DNA from 3 places in the Mesorhizobium sp. P2_C5_2 genome. Region 2 is predicted to be linked to each of the others. Evidence: predicted binding sites of a transcription regulator. Region 2 holds the regulator's gene; each other region holds the start of a gene.
What was found. Region 2 encodes PhoB, which activates phosphate uptake and scavenging genes when phosphate is short. Its sites were predicted from a motif close to TGTCATNNANCTGTCAT; they were not measured.

Region 1: a site for PhoB is predicted at 3,445-3,461, ahead of AC1D1B_RS02960 (DUF1045 domain-containing protein). Genes of this name have one in related genera too.
Region 3: a site for PhoB is predicted at 2,764-2,780, ahead of AC1D1B_RS00130 (ceramide glucosyltransferase). Genes of this name have one in related genera too.

Annotation. Positions count from the first base shown of each region.
Region 1 covers NZ_JBFUDV010000001.1:646,850-652,781, forward strand. Annotated here, with positions in the region: gene AC1D1B_RS02945 (ABC transporter permease) at 1-738, shown strand, start outside; gene phnN (phosphonate metabolism protein/1,5-bisphosphokinase (PRPP-forming) PhnN) at 901-1,530, opposite strand; gene AC1D1B_RS02955 (alpha-D-ribose 1-methylphosphonate 5-triphosphate diphosphatase) at 1,527-2,666, opposite strand; gene AC1D1B_RS02960 (DUF1045 domain-containing protein) at 2,699-3,406, opposite strand; gene iolB (5-deoxy-glucuronate isomerase) at 3,545-4,357, opposite strand; gene AC1D1B_RS02970 (DUF3329 domain-containing protein) at 4,363-4,596, opposite strand; gene iolE (myo-inosose-2 dehydratase) at 4,606-5,523, opposite strand; gene iolD (3D-(3,5/4)-trihydroxycyclohexane-1,2-dione acylhydrolase (decyclizing)) at 5,639-5,932, opposite strand, start outside.
Region 2 covers NZ_JBFUDV010000008.1:80,560-86,491, forward strand. Annotated here, with positions in the region: gene xylF (D-xylose ABC transporter substrate-binding protein) at 1-765, opposite strand, end outside; gene AC1D1B_RS26800 (ROK family protein) at 1,036-2,271, shown strand; gene phoB (phosphate regulon transcriptional regulator PhoB) at 2,302-2,991, opposite strand; gene phoU (phosphate signaling complex protein PhoU) at 3,008-3,712, opposite strand; gene pstB (phosphate ABC transporter ATP-binding protein PstB) at 3,754-4,578, opposite strand; gene pstA (phosphate ABC transporter permease PstA) at 4,596-5,912, opposite strand; gene pstC (phosphate ABC transporter permease subunit PstC) at 5,909-5,932, opposite strand, start outside.
Region 3 covers NZ_JBFUDV010000001.1:24,145-30,076, forward strand. Annotated here, with positions in the region: gene AC1D1B_RS00120 (2'-deoxycytidine 5'-triphosphate deaminase) at 1-14, opposite strand, end outside; SAM riboswitch at 154-231, shown strand; gene AC1D1B_RS00125 (O-succinylhomoserine sulfhydrylase) at 289-1,479, shown strand; gene AC1D1B_RS00130 (ceramide glucosyltransferase) at 1,507-2,658, opposite strand; gene apaG (Co2+/Mg2+ efflux protein ApaG) at 2,868-3,260, shown strand; gene AC1D1B_RS00140 (Hsp33 family molecular chaperone) at 3,492-4,523, opposite strand; gene argF (ornithine carbamoyltransferase) at 4,620-5,531, opposite strand; gene AC1D1B_RS00150 (acetylornithine transaminase) at 5,549-5,932, opposite strand, start outside.

The DNA of each region.
Region 1 (5,932 bases), on a different contig from region 2:
TGGCCGATTGCGCTGCCGCTGATCCTGGTGCTCGGCGGCATCATCGGCCTGGCGCATGGCTGGCTGATCACGCGGCTGAAATTGCAGCCCTTCGTGGTGACGCTGTGCGGGCTGCTGATCTATCGCGGCGTGGCGCGCTTCTACACCGGCGACGGCACCGCTGGCTTCGCCTTCGGCCAGAATTTTCCCGAGCTCGAATTCCTCACCGCCGGCCGTAGCTATGGCGTGCCGAACAGCTTCATCGCGCTGATCGTCATTTCCATCGTGATGTGGGTGGTGCTGCACCGCTCGGTGTTCGGCCGCTATCTCTATGCCATCGGCAAGAACGAGGAAGCCGCCAAATATTCCGGCATCCGAACGGGGCGCGTCGTCATGGCCGCCTATGTCATCTGCGGCGTGCTGACGGCGCTGTCGGCGATCTATTTCGCCATGTATACGCGCTCGATCTCGCCGGCCAGCCATGGCCAGTTCTACGAGCTTTACGCCATTGCGGCGGCCGTGCTCGGCGGTTTCTCGCTGCGCGGCGGCGAAGGCTCGCTGATCGGCGTCATCCTCGGCACGGTGCTGCTGCAGGAGCTGCAGAACCTGGTCAATCTGCTCGGCATCCCTTCCTCGCTCAACTTCGCGGTGATGGGCGGCGTGATCCTGATCGGCGTGCTGGTCGACCAGCAATGGGGCGTGTTCCGCGCAAGACGACTGATGCTGGATGCAAGCCGGAAGACTGTGGCGGCGGAGTAGTTACTTTCAAGCTCCAGCCCAGGATGGTCTGAGATTCAGGTCAGGCCGCGCCGAAAATGGCTGATATCGAGAACCGGAGCGGAGCGTACTTCAAGTACGTGAGCACCGGAAGCGCAGGTATCAGCCGTTTGCAGGCCGGCCTCACCTGAATATCAGGCCATCCTAAATCACGCCGGACATATCCGAGAACGCCATCGCCTTGCGCAGCACTTCGGCGAAGCGCTCGCCGGCGGCTTCGCGCGGGCCGCCATTGTCGATCGAGGTCACGCCGGGGCCGGACAGAGCGACGTTGGCGCTGCGGGCGAGGCGAGCCAGCACTTCGCCGCGCGACTCGCGGCCGCGCTGGGCGAGCCGCTCGGCGAGGATTTCCGGCGAAGCGGTGATCTCGACCACAGCGAGATTGGCGTAGCGCTCGCGCAGCACCGGGATGACCGCGCGCGAGACATTTGCGACGGCGACATGGCCATTGGCGATCGACCAGTCGACATCGGCCGGGATGCCATAGCGCAGGCCATGCGCCTCCCAGGAAATGGCGAAGGCGCCGTCGGCTTCGGCCTCGACAAAGGCGACGTCGGCCAGCGTGTCGTGGTCCTCGCTTGCCGCGTCGCTCGGCCTGGTGATGACCCGGCGCACGAACTCCAGCCTTGTCTCATCGGCAAACAGCGACTTGGCATAGCCGATCACCGTATCCTTGCCGGCGCCGCTTGGGCCGACGACGGCGACAAAGACGCCGTTGCGGACCGGAAAGGCCTCGGCGGTGAGTTCGCGTTCGATTGACGCCGAAACCATCAGGCGACCCGGCGGCCCTGGCGCCAGACCGTGCGCACGACCGGCACATGATCGTCGACGCGCACGCGCACCAGGTCGGCGCGGCGGCCTTGCTCGATGACGCCGCGGTCGCTGAGGCCGATGGCCTCGGCCGGGTTCTTCGACACCATGGCAACCGCCTGCGGTAGGGAAATGCCTTCTACGACATCACCGAGGAAGAAGGCCGACTGGATCAGGCTGAACGGAATGTAGTCGGACGACAAGATGTCGAGCAGACCATCGCCGGCCAGTGTGCGGGCCGAGACGTTGCCGGAGTGCGAGGCGCCGCGCATGACGTTGGGCGCGCCCATCAGCACGCCGAGCCCGGCATCCTTGGAGGCTTTGGCGGCTTCCAGCGTTGTCGGGAATTCGGCGACCCGCACGCCTTGTTCGATCGCCTCGTCGACATGGCCTGATGTGGCGTCGTCATGACTTGCCAGCACAATGCCGCGCTCGTTGCAGGCGGCTGATATCGCCACCCGGTTGGGTCCCGAATTCCGCGCCGACTCACTCATTCGCTTTTCGCAGAACAGCTTGAAGTCGCGGTCGGTCAGCTTCAGCTTGCGCTGGTAGTAATAGGCGTAGGTCTCGAGGTTGACGAACTGGCGCTGTCCCGGCGCATGGTCCATCAGCGAGGCCAGCTTGACCCGTTCGTCGCCGTCGAAATTGGCGAAGGCGGCGAGGCAATCCGGCGCCGAGACCTCGCAGCGCAGATGCAGGAAGTGATCGGCCCGTAGGCGATCCTGCTGGACACTGTCCTCTATGGCGTCGGCGAGCTTGCGGATGTCGTCGGAGGTGAGGTCGGCGTCCTCGTCCATGCCAACGCGCAAGGCATCGAGCACGGTGGTGATACCGGCGGTGGCGACCTGCGCGTCATGCGCGAGCACGGCGGCGATCGGGTTCCAGCGCACTTTCGGCCGCGGCGCGTAATGGCCTTCGAGATGGTCGGTGTGGAGTTCGACCAGGCCGGGGATGATGTAGTCGCCGCCCATGTCCTCGCCGCTTCGCCCGGTGCCGGCGTCGATGCCGGCGATAAGGCCGTCGCGCAGCAGCAGCGACCCTTCGACGATTTCGTCGGCAAGCACGATGCGGGCGTTGGTCAGAACGGTCTCGGCGGTCATCTCAGGCAGTCCTTAGGTTTCAGGCGATGTGGTCAGGCGGTTTTTCGGGCAGTGCGGCGCCCGAGCGCATGGTGCGAGAGCACCATGAACGGCGCGCCCGGCTCGGTTTCGACAAACAGCGTCAGCGCATCCACCAGCACCGGCTGCTGCAGCACCTCGGCGAACAGGCTGTCGATTGCTGCGCGCAGACGTTGGCTTTCCTGTGGCCCGGCCCGGCCGGACAGCGTCATGTGGAAACGAAATGTCTCGAAGACATAGGGGTAGCCCCACTGGCAGAGATTGCGGAACTCGGCCGGCTTCAGCGAATCCGGGCTGCGCCGCTCGATCTCGGCCTCGGTCAGCGGGGCGCGGAAACGGTCGAAGCCCAGCACGACATCATCGGCGAAACGGTTGAGCGGCGGCAGCGGCCCCTCAGGCACCAGGGCGAAGAAACCGTCGATCTGGCTGACGATCAGGCGCGGGATGGTGACAGTCGGCGTCGCTTCGGCAAAGGCGTCCAGCGCCGCGCGCAGCGAGGCTTCCGTCTCGTTGGCGGCCAGCCGGAAGGGCGCCTTCAGCGTCGCGTGAAAACCGTAGCGGCGGGCCGATGCGGTGTGGAAGGCGACTTCCGCCGCCGACAGGTCCGCCACCGCCTCGACCGGCCTTGTGGCGGCGCCGAAAGGGTCGCGGCCCAGCCAATTGGCGGCGAGCCGCGCCAGCGGTTCGTCCTGCCTCGGGGTGAAGTAGATGGCATAACGCATGAGAAATCCTCGTCAGCCCGCTGCCATAGGTGATTTCCATGACGGATTGACGAAGCTTCTGCGGGTTTTCGATGGCAAATCGACCAGACAAGTCCTTAGCCGACGATTTTTTCCAGCTGGACCAATAGCTTGCGCTGTTCAGGCCTTCATCAGCCATTCGTGCTCGGGCGCATTGTGGAATTTCCACGTCCGCTTCGGCCCGGCCATGACGTTGAGATAATAGAGATCGTAGCCATGGCAGGCGGCGCAGGGGTGGTAGCCCTTGGGCACCAGCACGACATCGCCATCCTCGATCGCCATCGCCTCGTCCAGTTCGCGGGCGCCGGTCTTGTCAGCGTCGGTGTAGACGCGCTGGAAGGCAAAACCCTGCGGCGGGTTGAGGCGGTGATAGTAGGTTTCCTCGAGATAGGATTCGGTAGGCAGATTGTCCCGGTCGTGCTTGTGTGGCGGATAGCTCGACGTGTGGCCACCAGGCGTGATGACCTCGACCACCAGCAGCGAGTCCGCCGGCTTGCCTTCGGGCAATATGTTGGTGACGTAGCGCGTGTTGGTGCCCTTGCCGCGAACCTCCTGGCCGAGATCGTTGGGCGCGATGACCCGCACCGGCAGGCCGCCGCCAAGGCCCGGTGCCGAGCAGACAGCGAGTTCGAGGTCGGTGTCGGCGGTGACCGACCAGTCCGACCCCTCAGGGATATAGACCGACCACGGCTTGCCCTCGAAGGGCGACATGCGCTCGCCGAGCAGGCCGAGTTCCTGACCGCCGGCCTTTGCTGTGCCCTTGCCGGTAACGAAGACAAGGCAGACTTCGCGGTCACCCGTCTTTCCCGAAGCGTTTTCGCCCGGCTTCAGCCGATGCAGGTCGAAGCCGACATAGGTCCAGCCTGCGCTTTCGGGCGTGACATGAGCGACGCGGCCGTGGCCCTTGTCGGCTTTGACGAGCAGTTTCGACATTGCGGTCATTCCTTCGGTTCGGCGCCAGCCTTCGGTTCATCGGGCGTTGCCGCCTTCTCGGTGACCGGCTTGTAGAGGTAAAAAAACTGCCAGACGGCGTAGGCGGCGAAGCCGAGCGCGATGACGCCCCAGAACGGTGTGCCGGAGGCAAATTCAATTCCCGCCCAGATCACGCAGACGGCGACGACGGCAACGCGCCGCCACAGCGGGCGGAAGAACGGGTGCTCGTAATCCTTCATCGGATCGCCTCAGGCATTGGGAAAGCCTTGAGTCTCGACGGTGTAGCCTGCAGCCGTCATCACCCGCATCAGTTCCTTGTGGCCGACCTGCGCCATCTTCAGCGGCGGGTTCTTCTTCGGATCCTGCTCGGCCTCGACGACGAACCAGCCTTCATAGCCATGATCGGCGAAGCGCTGCACGATGACGCCGAAATCCAGCGAGCCGTCGCCCGGCACGGTGAAGGCGCCGAGCGCCACGGCGTCGAGGAAGGACTGTTTCGTGCGGTCGAGCCCGTCGATCACGGCCATGCGCACATCCTTCACATGAACATGGCTGATGCGCTTGTGGTGGTTGTCGATGGCGCGCAGAACGTCGCCGCCGGCAAAGGCGAGATGGCCGGCATCGAGCAGCAGCGGAATGCCGTCGCCGGAATGGCGCATGAAGGCATCGAGCTCCGGCTCGGTCTCGACCACCGCCGCCATATGGTGGTGATAGGACAGCGGCATGCCTTGCTCGGCGCACCATTCGCCGAATTCGGTCAGCCGCCTTGCATAGGCCTTCATCTCGTCGCCAGACAATTTCGGCTTGGTGGCGAGCGGCTTGGAGCGGTCGCCCTGGATCGAGCGGCCGACCTCGCCATAGACGATGCAAGGCGCGTTGACCGCCTTGAACAGGTCGATCATCGGCTGGATGCGATCCTTGTTCTTGCCCATGTCCTCATCGACCAGCGTGCCGGAGAACCAGCCGCCGCACAGCGTCACGTCGGCCTTCTTCAGGATCGGCAGCATGACATTGGGATCATTGGGAAAACGGCGGCCCATTTCCATGCCGGTGAAGCCGGCCGAGCGCGACTGGCGCAGGCACTCTTCCAGCGAGACGTCGTCGCTGAGTTCGGCAAGATCGTCGTTCCACCACGCAATGGGGGACATGCCCAGTTTGGCTTTCAAGTTTTGGCTCCGGATTTGAACTGCTTATTACCTGTTGGTCGGCGCTGCCCCTCATTCGCCTGCCGGCACCTTCTCCCCGTGAAACGGGGAGAAGGGAGGAACTCCAGCACCTACATCAATCGCCGATGGTCTGCATCTGTCGCTTTTCGTCATAGGCCTTGCGCGCTGCGTTGACCTGGCTGCGCGCCGACACCTCAGGCACCGCCACATCCCACCACGTGCCGCCGGCGTCAGTCGAAACCAAGGGGTCAGTGTCGATGACGAGAACGGTGGTACGGTCGTTAGCTTTCGATTTCTGCAGCGCGTTTTCCAATCCTGCGATCGACGGCACCTTTTCTGATATCGCGCCCATGCTTGCGGCATGCGCGGCGAAGTCGATGTCTGGCAGGATTTCGTGGCGCGAGTCCTT
Region 2 (5,932 bases):
CGCGATGCGGTTCAGCGCGGCATGGTCGCCGTCCTGGCCGGACACCGGAACCGTTCCGGCAAGACCTTGCGCCGTCAGCGCCGCGACAACACCGCCAGCGGTGCCGTCATTGGCCGCGACCACCGCATCGACCTTGTTGTCGTTCGCGGTCAGGAACTGTTCCATGTTCTTCTGGGCGTTCGCCGGCAGCCAGCCATCCGTATAGGCCTCGCCGACATTCTTGATCTTGCCCGAGTCGATGGCTTCCTTGAGCACTTCCATCGAGCCCGAGAACAGGAAATCGGCATTCGGATCGGAACCCGAGCCCTTGATGAAGACGTAGTTGCCTTCGGGCTTCGCCTTGAACACTTCGCGGGCCTGCATACGGCCGACTTCCTTGTTGTCGAAGGTCAGGTAGAAGACGTCCTTGTTCTCGATCAGGCGGTCATAGCCGACGACCGGAATGCCTTCATCCAGCGCCTTCTGCACCGCCGGGCCGATGGCCGAGGCGTCCTGTGCGAGGATGATCAGCGAGTTGGCGCCCTGCGAGATCAGGCTCTCGACGTCGGTCAGCTGCTTGCCGGGATTGGACTGCGCGTCGGCGGAAATGTACTTGTCGCCGGCAGCCTCGATCGCCGCCTTCATCGCCGCTTCGTCGGTCTTCCAGCGCTCTTCCTGGAAATTCGACCACGACACGCCGATGACCTTGTCCTTCGCCTGCGCGACCGACACCAGCGTCAGCGACATGGCGACACCCGCCAGCATGGCGGCTGCAAATCTGTTCATGATAATCCTCCCTGCGCCGCGCGCGGCGCGACAAAACTGGCCCGAAGGCCGGCACACAGAGGCTCTATTTTTTCGAGCCTCGAAAAAATACTGGTCCAACAGCGAGGCGCTGTCAACATCGATTCTGATGGATTCTGATGGCCTCGCCGATTTTTTTCGAGACCCGCAATAAACAATGACAGCGCCGCCGGCTTCTGCCAATATTTGCGTGGCGTCCCTGACCGCCTCCACTATCATGAGGCGCGGGGGGACCGGGAGGAAACAAAAAAGATGTCGGTTGGTATCCGCCACGACGATCTGCGCCGTCGCAACCGTGCGATGGTGATTTCGGCCGTGCGCCGGGCCGGCCAGCCGTCGCGAACGGAGATTGCCGCAACGACAGGCCTCAGCCATTCGACCATATCGGCGATCTCGTCTGATTTGATTCAGGAAGGCATACTGGCCGAGAGCAAACCTGGCGAGACCGTTGCGCTGAAGCGCGGCCGGCCGCAGGTCGGCCTGGGCCTCAACCCGGAAGCAGCGGCCGTGATGACCGTGGTGCTGTCGCTGAACTTCCTCTCCGTCACCGTCATCGACTATGCCGGCCACGTGGTCGCCGAGGAGCAGCGCCGGCTGGACACGCTGACCATGCCGCGCGACGAGCTGATCGGCGAATGCACGGCAATCGTGCGGCGGCGGCTCGAGGATCCCGACCTCGATGTCCAAAGCATCGCCCGCATTGCCATGGGCATCCAGGGCATCACCGATTCGCAGGCGCGCGCCATGCTGTGGTCGCCGATCACGCCGCTGACCGACATTGCCTTCGCCGATATACTGGAAGCGGAATTCGGCATTCCGGCCACCATGGAGAACGACTGCAACATGATGGCGGTGGCGCTGCAATGGCGCCAGCCCGAGCGCTACCGCGACGATTTCATCGCTATCCTCCTCTCGCACGGTATCGGCATGGGGCTGGTGCTGAAAGGCGAACTGTTCACCGGCACCCATTCGTCTGGCGGCGAGTTCGGCCACATGATCCACCGTCCGGGCGGCGCGCTCTGCCGTTGCGGGCGGCGCGGCTGCGTCGAGGCCTATGCCGGCAACTACGCCATCTGGCGCAGCGCCAAAATGATGAGCGAGGACGCCGAACCGGTCGATGTCGGCGACGCTGATATGCGCGCGCTTGCCGCGCGCGCCCGGGAGACCGACGGCCCGGAGCGGGAAGCCTACCGCAAGGCCGGCGAAGCGCTCGGCTTCGGCCTTGGCAGCCTGTTCGCGCTGATCGATCCCGCACCTGTCGCCATGGTCGGGGTCAGCGCCGCCGCCTTCGACCTGATCGAACCGGCGCTGCGCGAAGCGATCGCCCAGACTGCCGGCGGCCAGCACTCGAAGTCGATCTCCTTCGACACCGAGCCCAACGAACTGCCGCTGATCCGCGAAGGCTGCGCCATGCGCGCCCTCGGCTTCGTCGACCAGGAGATTTTCGCGCCGGGGATTCAGTCGAAGACCGGCAAACATGTCGCCTGAGAGGCCGGCAACGGCGCGGCACGGCGCGGCCTAGTCTTCGCGGATGGCGTAGCCGGCGCCGCGGATGGTGCGGATCACGTCAGGCATGCGGCCATTGTTGACCGCCTTGCGCAGGCGGCCGACATGCACGTCCACGGTACGCTCGTCGATATAGATCGTCTCGCCCCAGACATTGTCGAGCAGCTGGCTGCGCGAGAACACCCGGCCGGGATGGCGCATCATGAACTCGAGCAGGCGGAACTCGGTCGGCCCGAGCCGGATCTCGCTCTTCTTGCGGTAGACGCGGTGCGATTCACGGTCGAGCACGATGTCGCCGACCTTGAGCACGCTGGACAGGACTTCCGGCTTGGCGCGGCGCAGGAGCGCCTTGACGCGTGCCATGAACTCGGGCGTCGAGAATGGTTTCACCAGGTAGTCGTCGGCGCCGGTGGAGAGACCGCGCACGCGATCGCTTTCTTCACCGCGCGCGGTCAGCATGATGATCGGCAGCCGTTCGGTCTCGGGCCGCATCCGCAGCCGTCGGCAGAGCTCGATGCCGGACACTGCCGGCACCATCCAGTCGAGCACCAGCAGATCGGGCACGTTTTCCTGCAGCCGAATCTCGGCCTCATCGCCGCGTGTCACCACTTCGACCTGGTAGCCTTCGGATTCGAGGTTGTAGCGGAGGAGCACGCCTAGCGGCTCCTCATCCTCCACGACCATGATGCGTGGCGCAATCATCAGCAGTTCACCCTTGTCAGGCCGACGTGGCCATCGCCGTCTCGTCCTGCTTCGGGCGATTGGCGGGCAATTGCTGGCCGGTCAGCACATAGTACGCATTTTCAGCGATGTTGGTGACATGATCGCCGATGCGCTCCAGATTCTTGGCGCAGAACAGGAGATGCGTGCAGGCGGTGATGTTGCGCGGGTCTTCCATCATGTAGGTCAAGAGTTCGCGAAACACGGACGTGTATTTGACGTCGATGCGCTCGTCGTCATTCCGGAGTTTCGCCAGCGCCGCGGCATCGGCGGCAGCATACTCCTCGACAACGCTTTGAACCTGGATCAGCACCAGCTGCGCCATCGCATCGATGGAATGCGACAGGTCGCGCGGTGTGACGCTGAGGCCAACGGTGCCGACGCGCTTGGCGATGTTCTTGGCGAGATCGCCGATGCGCTCAAGGTCGCCGGCCATGCGGATCGAGCCAACCACGGCGCGCAGATCGTTGGCCATCGGCTGGCGCTTGGCGATGAGCGTGATGGCGCGGTCGTCCAGTTCACGCTGGCGCGCGTCCATGATGGCGTCGTCGGAGACGACACGCTGCGCCAGCGCGTTGTCCGAAGTGAGCAGCGCCCTGGTCGAGCCGCTGACCATCGAGCCGGCCAGATCGCCCATGTCGCGGATCAGCTTGCTGATCTGCCCCAGTTCTTCATCGAAGGAGGCGACGGTATGTTCACCCATGATCCTGGTCCTCGTGCCTGAAAATTCAACCGCTGGACGGCTCAGCCGAAGCGGCCGGTAATATAGTCCTGGGTGCGCTTGTCGTCGGGGTTGGTGAACATCTTGTCGGTGGCGCCCTCTTCGACCAGATAGCCGAGATGGAACATCGCCGTGCGCTGCGACACGCGCGCCGCCTGCTGCATCGAGTGGGTGACGATGACGATCGTGTAGTTCTGGCGCAGTTCGTCGATCAGTTCCTCGACGCGGGCTGTGGCGATCGGGTCGAGCGCCGAGCAGGGCTCGTCCATCAGAATCACTTCCGGCGACACGGCGATGGCGCGCGCGATGCACAGGCGCTGCTGCTGGCCGCCGGACAGGCCGGTGCCGGGCTCCTGCAGGCGGTCCTTGACCTCATTCCAGATCGCCGCCTTCTTCAGGCTGGATTCGACGATCTGGTCCATGTCGGACTTGCGCTTGGCCAGCCCGTGGATGCGCGGGCCGTAGGCGACATTCTCGTAGATCGACTTCGGGAACGGATTGGGCTTCTGGAACACCATGCCGACGCGGGCGCGGAGTTCGACGACGTCGATGTTCTTGTCGTAGATGTCGTCCTCGTCCAGCGTGATCTTGCCCGTCACCCGCGCCGAATCGATGGTGTCGTTCATGCGGTTGAGGCAGCGCAGGAAGGTCGACTTGCCGCAGCCGGACGGGCCGATCAGCGCCGTCACCTGGTTCTGGCGGACGTCGAGATTGACGTCGAACAGCGCCTGCTTCTCGCCGTAGAAGACGCCGACCTTGTCGCCGCGCATCTTGATGACTTCGTTCGACTTGGCGTTCATTTTGTCGCCCACTGCGTTTTCAAGGGACTGTTCGGTCATGATGTTCATACCAAATTGCCTTTTTTCTACCAGCGCCGCTCGAACCGGCGCCGAAGCACGATCGCGGTGATGTTCATGGCCATGAGGAAGACGAGCAGGATGATGATGGCGCCCGACATGCGCTCGACAAAAGCGCGTTCGGCCTCGTTTGCCCACATGTAGATCTGCACCGGCAGCGCGGTCGCCGGATCGAAAGGCGTCTTCGGATAGTCGGCGACGAAGGCGACCATGCCGATCAGAAGCAGCGGTGCTGTCTCGCCGAGCGCACGCGCCAGGCCGATGATGGTGCCGGTCAGGATGCCGGGTGCGGCAAGCGGCAGTATGTGCTGAAACACCATCTGCATCTTCGAGGCGCCAAGCCCAAGCGCTGCCGAGCGGATCGACGGCGGCACGGCGGCAAGGGCTGCGCGCGTGGCGATGATGATGGTCGGCAGTGTCATCAGCGTCAGCACCAGGCCGCCGACAAAGGCGGCCGAGCGCGGCATGCCGAGAAAGTTGATGAACACCGCAAGGCCAAGCAGACCGAAGACGATCGACGGCACCGCCGCCAGATTGTTGATGTTGACTTCGATCAGGTCAGTGAAGCGGTTCTTCTTGGCGAATTCCTCGAGATAGATGGAGGCGGCGACGCCGATCGGCAGCGCCAGGAGCAGCACGATCACCATCATGTAGAACGAGCCGATGATGGCCACGCCCATGCCCGACGTTTCCGGGCGGCTGGAAGCGCCATAGGTGAACAGGCCGGTGTTGAAATGCTCGGCCATCACGCCATCGGCCTTGAGCTTGTTCATCCACTCGATCTGCTGGTTGGACACCTTGCGTCGCGCTTCATCGACGCCGAGGTCGATCTGGCCCTTGAAGGCCGAGTCGAGGTTGGCGGCGGCCAGGATGTTGACGACGCGCGTCGTGCCGATCACCGACGGATCGGCGGACACGATGTCGCGCAGCTGCACGCGGGCGCCTTCCGACAGGAAACCCTTGAGCTTCAACATCATCGGCTTGTTGGCGGGATCGATGCCGAGCTTGGCCACCAGCGCGTTTTCGGCAAGCTTGGGATAGTTCGCCTTGATCAGCACATTCGGATCGGTGGCGCGCTTGTTCGAGGGATCGATCACCTTCTCGTCGAAGCTGATCGGCAGCGTCACCGTGGTCTGCCAGAAGGCGGTGTAGCCCTTCGAGACGATGGTGATCAACATGATGGCCAGGAACGCCAGGCCGACCGAGATCGCAATCACGCCATAGATGCGGAAACGGCGTTCGGCGGCGTAACGCGCCTTCAGCCCGATGTCGCGGCGCGGACGCGCAACGGCACCCGCCATCGTGTCCAGGGGGATGTCGGTCATTCGTACTGCTCCCGGTACTT
Region 3 (5,932 bases), on a different contig from region 2:
CCTGTCTGCCGCAATGGCTGGCTCCGCTCCAAGGCCGGTCTCTTTGTGGCAGGTTCTTGCCGCAAAACCGCTGGACACTTTTGCGGAACCTGCCTGGTACAAACCTCTTAATGAAGCCGGCAATTGACGCAAGCATGGCTGAGGTCTAAAGGGTCGTTATCCCGTGGTGATTTGGCCGGTCGGCTTGCAGCCACGTTAAACAAGTCGCTAAAGGACCGTCGGGCCGCAAGGCCGTATGGACCGGTTGCGACTTTCGCGGCCGGTTTTTTTGTGTCTGGAACAAAAGCGATGAGCACCAAGAAGCGTAACTGGAAGCCTCAGACCGCCCTCGTGCACGGGGGAACCCTGCGTTCCCAATTCGGCGAGACGTCGGAAGCGATGTACCTGACCCAGGGCTATGTCTACGAGACGGCGCAGGCCGCCGAAGCCCGTTTCAAGGGGGAGGAGCCGGGTTTCATCTATTCGCGCTATGCCAACCCGACCGTCGACATGTTCGAAAAGCGCATGTGCGCGCTGGAAGGCGCCGAAGATGCCCGCGCTACGGCATCGGGCATGGCGGCGGTGACGGCAGCGCTCCTGTGCAGCGCCAAGGCCGGCGATCACATCGTTGCGGCGCGCGCGCTGTTCGGCTCCTGCCGCTGGGTGGTCGAGACGCTGGCGCCGAAATACGGCATCGAGGCGACGCTGGTCGACGGCACCGACATCGCCAATTGGGAAAAGGCAGTCAGGCCGAACACCAAGCTGTTCTTCCTGGAAAGCCCGACCAACCCGACACTGGAAGTGGTCGACATCGCCGCCGTGGCATCGCTGGCCACCTCGATCGGCGCCCGGTTGATCGTCGACAACGTCTTTGCCACGCCCTTGCAGCAGAAGCCCTTGCTGCTCGGCGCCCACATCGTTGTCTACTCCGCGACCAAGCATATTGACGGCCAGGGGCGCTGTCTTGGCGGCATCATCCTGTCGGACAAGAAGTGGATCGACGAGAATTTGCACGACTATTTCCGGCATACCGGCCCGAGCCTGTCGCCGTTCAACGCCTGGACGCTGCTCAAGGGCCTGGAGACACTGCCGGTGCGTGTGCGCCAGCAGACGGAAAGTGCGGCCAAGATCGCCGATTTCCTGGCCGGACGGCCGGAGATCGCGCGCGTCATCTATCCGGGCCGCGCCGACCATCCGCAGGCCGATATCGTCAAGAAGCAGATGACCGGCGGCTCGACGCTGATCTGCCTCGACGTCAAGGGCGGCAAGCAGGCGGCCTTCGCCCTGCAGAACGCGCTCGACATCGTGCTGATCTCCAACAATCTCGGCGACGCCAAGAGCCTGATCACCCATCCGGCGACGACGACGCACAAGAACCTCAGCGACGAGGCGCGCGCCGAGCTCGGCATCGGGCCGGGAACGCTGAGGCTGTCGGTTGGTCTTGAGGATACCGACGATCTGCTTGAGGATATCGAGCAGGCGCTGAAGGCGGCCAAGTAGGCTTTACCCGAAGCACGGCGCGGGCGCTCAGGCGCCCGACGAAGCCTCTTCCAGCTCGGCTGCCTTGGTGCCGATGGTCATGGTGTTGCCGCGCCAGTCGATGGCGCCGCTCAGCCAGCCGCGCGCCCAGATCGCGGGAAGCATGATGTCCCGCGCCATCATTGCCGGGATCATTCGCAGGGACATGTGCCAGCCCTTGGCCGCGGCCAGCGTGCACTCGGGAATATAGGCGGCCGCCAGAACGGCCAGCGCGGTTGCCGGCAGGCTGACGCCGACACTGGCCGCCGCTGTCAGCGCCAGCACCAGCGGCACGGCGACGCCAGTCAGGATTTCGGGCGCGAAGAACAGCGGGAAGGTGACGCGGCGCAGGCGCGCCCAGCGGGCCTGGCGCGACCAGATATCACCAAGCCGGCGCTGCCCCAACGGCTGCTCGAAAGGCGAGGCGACGAGATTGACGTGCAGGTTCAACCCGTTGACCAGCTTGGTCGCTGCCGCGTCCTCGGCGATCTCGGCGGCCAGCGCGCGGATGCCGCCATTGGCGTCGAGCATTGGCTTGTTCCACAGCATGCTCTTGCCCTGGGCAAAGCCGAGGCCGAGCGCCTCGCCGGCATACTGCCAGCGTGCCTGCAGCGTGTTGAGGAAGGCGCATTCGACCTCGGCCCAGAAGCCGTCCGGCCGCGAGCCGATCGGCGTCGAGCAGACAAGGCCGGTATCATCCCGCCAGGCCGCCATCAGGTGCTGGACGTAGTCCGTCGGCATCAGCACGTTGGAATCGGCAAGAATGACCCAGTGATGCCGCGCCGCTTCCCAGCCCTTGACGCAATTGTTGAGTTTTGGATTGCTGCTGATGCGGTCGTCGCCGACCAAAAGCCGGGCAGGTACTTTGGGAAACCGGGCAATCGCCCTGTTTATCAGTTTGACCACCGGATCGTCGGCGTGGGCGACGCAGAAGATCAGCTCGTAGCGCGGCCAGTTCAGTGAGAAGGCGCGAGCAAGCGTCTCCTCGGTAAACGGCTCGACGCCGCGCGACGGCACCACGATCGACACCGAAGGTGCCTTCCCGGCCGGCGGAGCAATCGGGCGCGGCCGCTTCAGGCTGAGCGAAGCGAGCACAATGCTGGCGAGATTGGAAAGAAGCAGGAGTACCGAAAGCAGCGCTGCTATGACTGTCAGTTCCATCGAGATCTGGTCACTCCGGAAAAAAGCGGCCAGGAAGGGCCGTTTTCAACAGTTCGACAGAGCGCTGAGTCGCCCGACACGGTTTGCGCACACCATCATTGTCATGTGTCACTTAAATGACATTGTTGTTCGGCACCTGCGCGTGAGGCCCTAATCCGGGAGTACGGCAAGAGCGCCGACAGATCCGTTGGTGTCGTTTGGAGCAGCCCATGTACCGCGCCGTCACGCGCAACATCGAAGTGCAGGTCAGACCGTTCTACCTGGAGGATCGCTCCGATCCCCAGGAGAACCGTTATGTCTGGGGCTACCAGGTGACAATCGACAACCAGTCGGACGAGTTCGTGCAGCTGATGTCGCGCTACTGGCACATCACCGACGGCAGCGGCCGGGTCGAGGAGGTGCGCGGCGCCGGCGTGGTCGGCGACCAGCCCGAACTCAATCCCGGTGACAGCTATCAATACACGTCCGGCTGCCCGCTCTCGACACCGTCGGGCTTCATGGTCGGGCACTACACCATGCGCAACAAAAGGGGCGAGACGTTCGACATCGCTATTCCGGCGTTTTCGCTGGATTTGCCGGGGACAAGGCGGACAGTGAATTAGCCTCTTTCTCCCCGTTCACGGGGAGTTGAGGAATGGTCCGCGAAGCGGACGAAAAGCCAATTGCTTGGCTTTCGAGTGACGAACGCCCGGCAGGGCAAATGGCGGCGCCGGACTGGTGAGACTATCTTCCCTGGATACAACGGTGCCCACAGCCATTCGCCGAAGTCAGCGCTGCCCCTCATCCGCCCTTCGGGCACCTTCTCCCCGTAGAACGGGGAGAAGGAAGAGAGCTTACTGAGCCGCGAATTCCGCTGGATCGAAGTCGTACTGCGTCGAGCAGAACTCGCAGGCGACGTGGATGCCGCCATCCTGAGTGCTCTCCTTGATCTCTTCGGCGGAGAAGCCTTCGAGGATGCCGCGGATCTTGTCGCGCGAGCAGGAGCACTGGTCGGCGACCGGGACGCCGCCGAAGACGCGCACGCCATGTTCGTGGAACAGCCGGTAGAGCAGCCGTTCGGCGCCGATGGTCGGGTCGATCAGTTCGGTCGGCTCGATGGTGCCGAGCAGCGCCACCAGCTCACGCCATGAATTGTCGGCCGGTTCATGCGTGACATCGCGCGGATCGCCGTCGCCGCCCGAAATATCTGGCACGCGCATGCGCTCCGGCGACTGCGGCAGGAACTGCGCCAGGATGCCGCCGGCGCGCCACTGTTCGCGCGCGCCGCCGGGGCCTGGCGTCAGAAGCTTGGCCACCGAAAGCCTGAGATCGGTCGGGATCTGCTCCGACTGGCGGAAATAGGTGCGCGCGGCGTCTTCCAGCGTCTCGCCGTCAAGCTGGACGATGCCCTGGTAGCGCTGCGTGTGGGCACCCTGGTCGATGGTCAGCGCCAGCACGCCGCTGCCCAGCAGCGTCTGCTGCGAGGTCTCGCCGGCGGCCACCAAAGCTTCCAACCGGTCGGCATCGAAGCGCGCATAGGCGCGCAATGCCGAGGGCGTGGAAAAATCCGCGACCAGCATGTCGACCGGCCCGTCGGTGCGGGTCTGCAGGATGAACTTGCCCTCGAATTTGAGCGAGGTGCCGAGCAGCACCGTCAGCACACAGGCTTCCGCCAGCAGGCGGGCAACCGGCTCGGGATAGTCGTGGCGGCTGAGGATGGCGTCGAGCATCGGCCCGAGCTGCACGGTGCGGCCACGCACGTCGAGCGGGCCGACCTCGAAGGGCACGACGTGATCGTCGCCGGCATAGCCGAACTCGCCGAGTTTGGGGTGATGTTCAGTCACTTGATACGTTTCCAACATGACAAAGCTCCAGGGCGCGGCCATGTGGCCCGGAGGGGCACATGCGTCCAAAACGCGCTTGATTTGCGTGATGCGGCGCAAATAGGCATCGCGCCCCCGCAGATCAAGCGCCCAGACACTTCACGCGCCCAAGCACCAGGCCAAAACCGCCTTCTGGGCGTGGAGCCGGTTCTCGGCCTCATCGAAGACCACCGAATGCGGCCCGTCGATGACCTCGTCGGTCACCTCCTCGCCGCGATGCGCCGGCAAGCAGTGCATGAACAGGGCGTCGGGCTTGGCTCTCGCCATCAGTGCCGCATTGACCTGATAGGGCGAGAAGACGTTGTGGCCGCGGGCGCGGTGTTCCTGGCCCATCGACACCCAGCAGTCGGTGACGATGCAATCGACCTGGTCGACGGCTTCCTCGGGCGAGCGGGTGAAATGCAGCTTGCCGCCATTGGTCTTCGACCAGTCGATGTGCTTCTGCGCCGGCTCGCTGCCTTCCGGCACGGCGACATTGAGGTTGAAGCGGAACCGCGCCGAGGCTTCGAGCAGCGAATGCAGCACATTGTTGCCGTCGCCGGTCCAGGCGATGGTCTTGCCGGCAACCGGACCACGATGCTCCTCGAAGGTCATGATGTCGGCCATCAGCTGGCAGGGGTGGGTATCGTCGGTCAGCCCGTTGATGACCGGAATGGTGGCGTTCTCGGTCAGCTCGAGCAGCCGCTCATGCGACGTGGTGCGGATCATGATGGCGTCGACATAACGCGACAGCACCTTGGCGGTGTCGGCGATGGTCTCGGAGCGGCCGAGCTGCATTTCTGTGCCGGTCAGCATGATGGTCTCGCCGCCGAGCTGACGCATGCCGACATCGAAAGAAACGCGCGTGCGCGTTGACGGCTTGTCGAAGATCATGGCCAGCACCTTGCCTTCGAGCGGTTTGGTGCGCTCGCCGGCCTTGAGGCGCGCCTTGCGCACCACCGCGTCGTCCAGCATGAACCGCAGATCGCCTTCGGAAACGGCGGAAAGATCGGTGAAATGGCGAAGTGACATCAGGAATGGTTCCGGGGTTACTTCGCGGCGGCCGCGGTGATGGCGTCGGCCAGGCCCTTGGCGCCGGCGCGGATACGATCTAGCGCCTCGCCGATCTCGGCGTCGGTGACAGTGAGCGGCGGCAGCAGGCGAATGACGTTATCGCCGGCCGGCACCGCCAGCAGACGCTGGTCGCGCAGCGCCATGTTGACCTTGGTGTTGGGCATGGCGCATTTCAGGCCGAGCATCAGGCCTAGGCCCCTGATGCCTTCGATGACATCGGGAAACTCGTCGGCGACGCCTGCCAGCCCTTGCTTCATCAGCAACGCCTTGCGCTGGACGTCTTCGAGGAAGCCGTCTTCCAGCACCACGTCGAGCACCGCATTGCCGACCGCCATCGCCAGCGGATTGCCGCCGAAAGT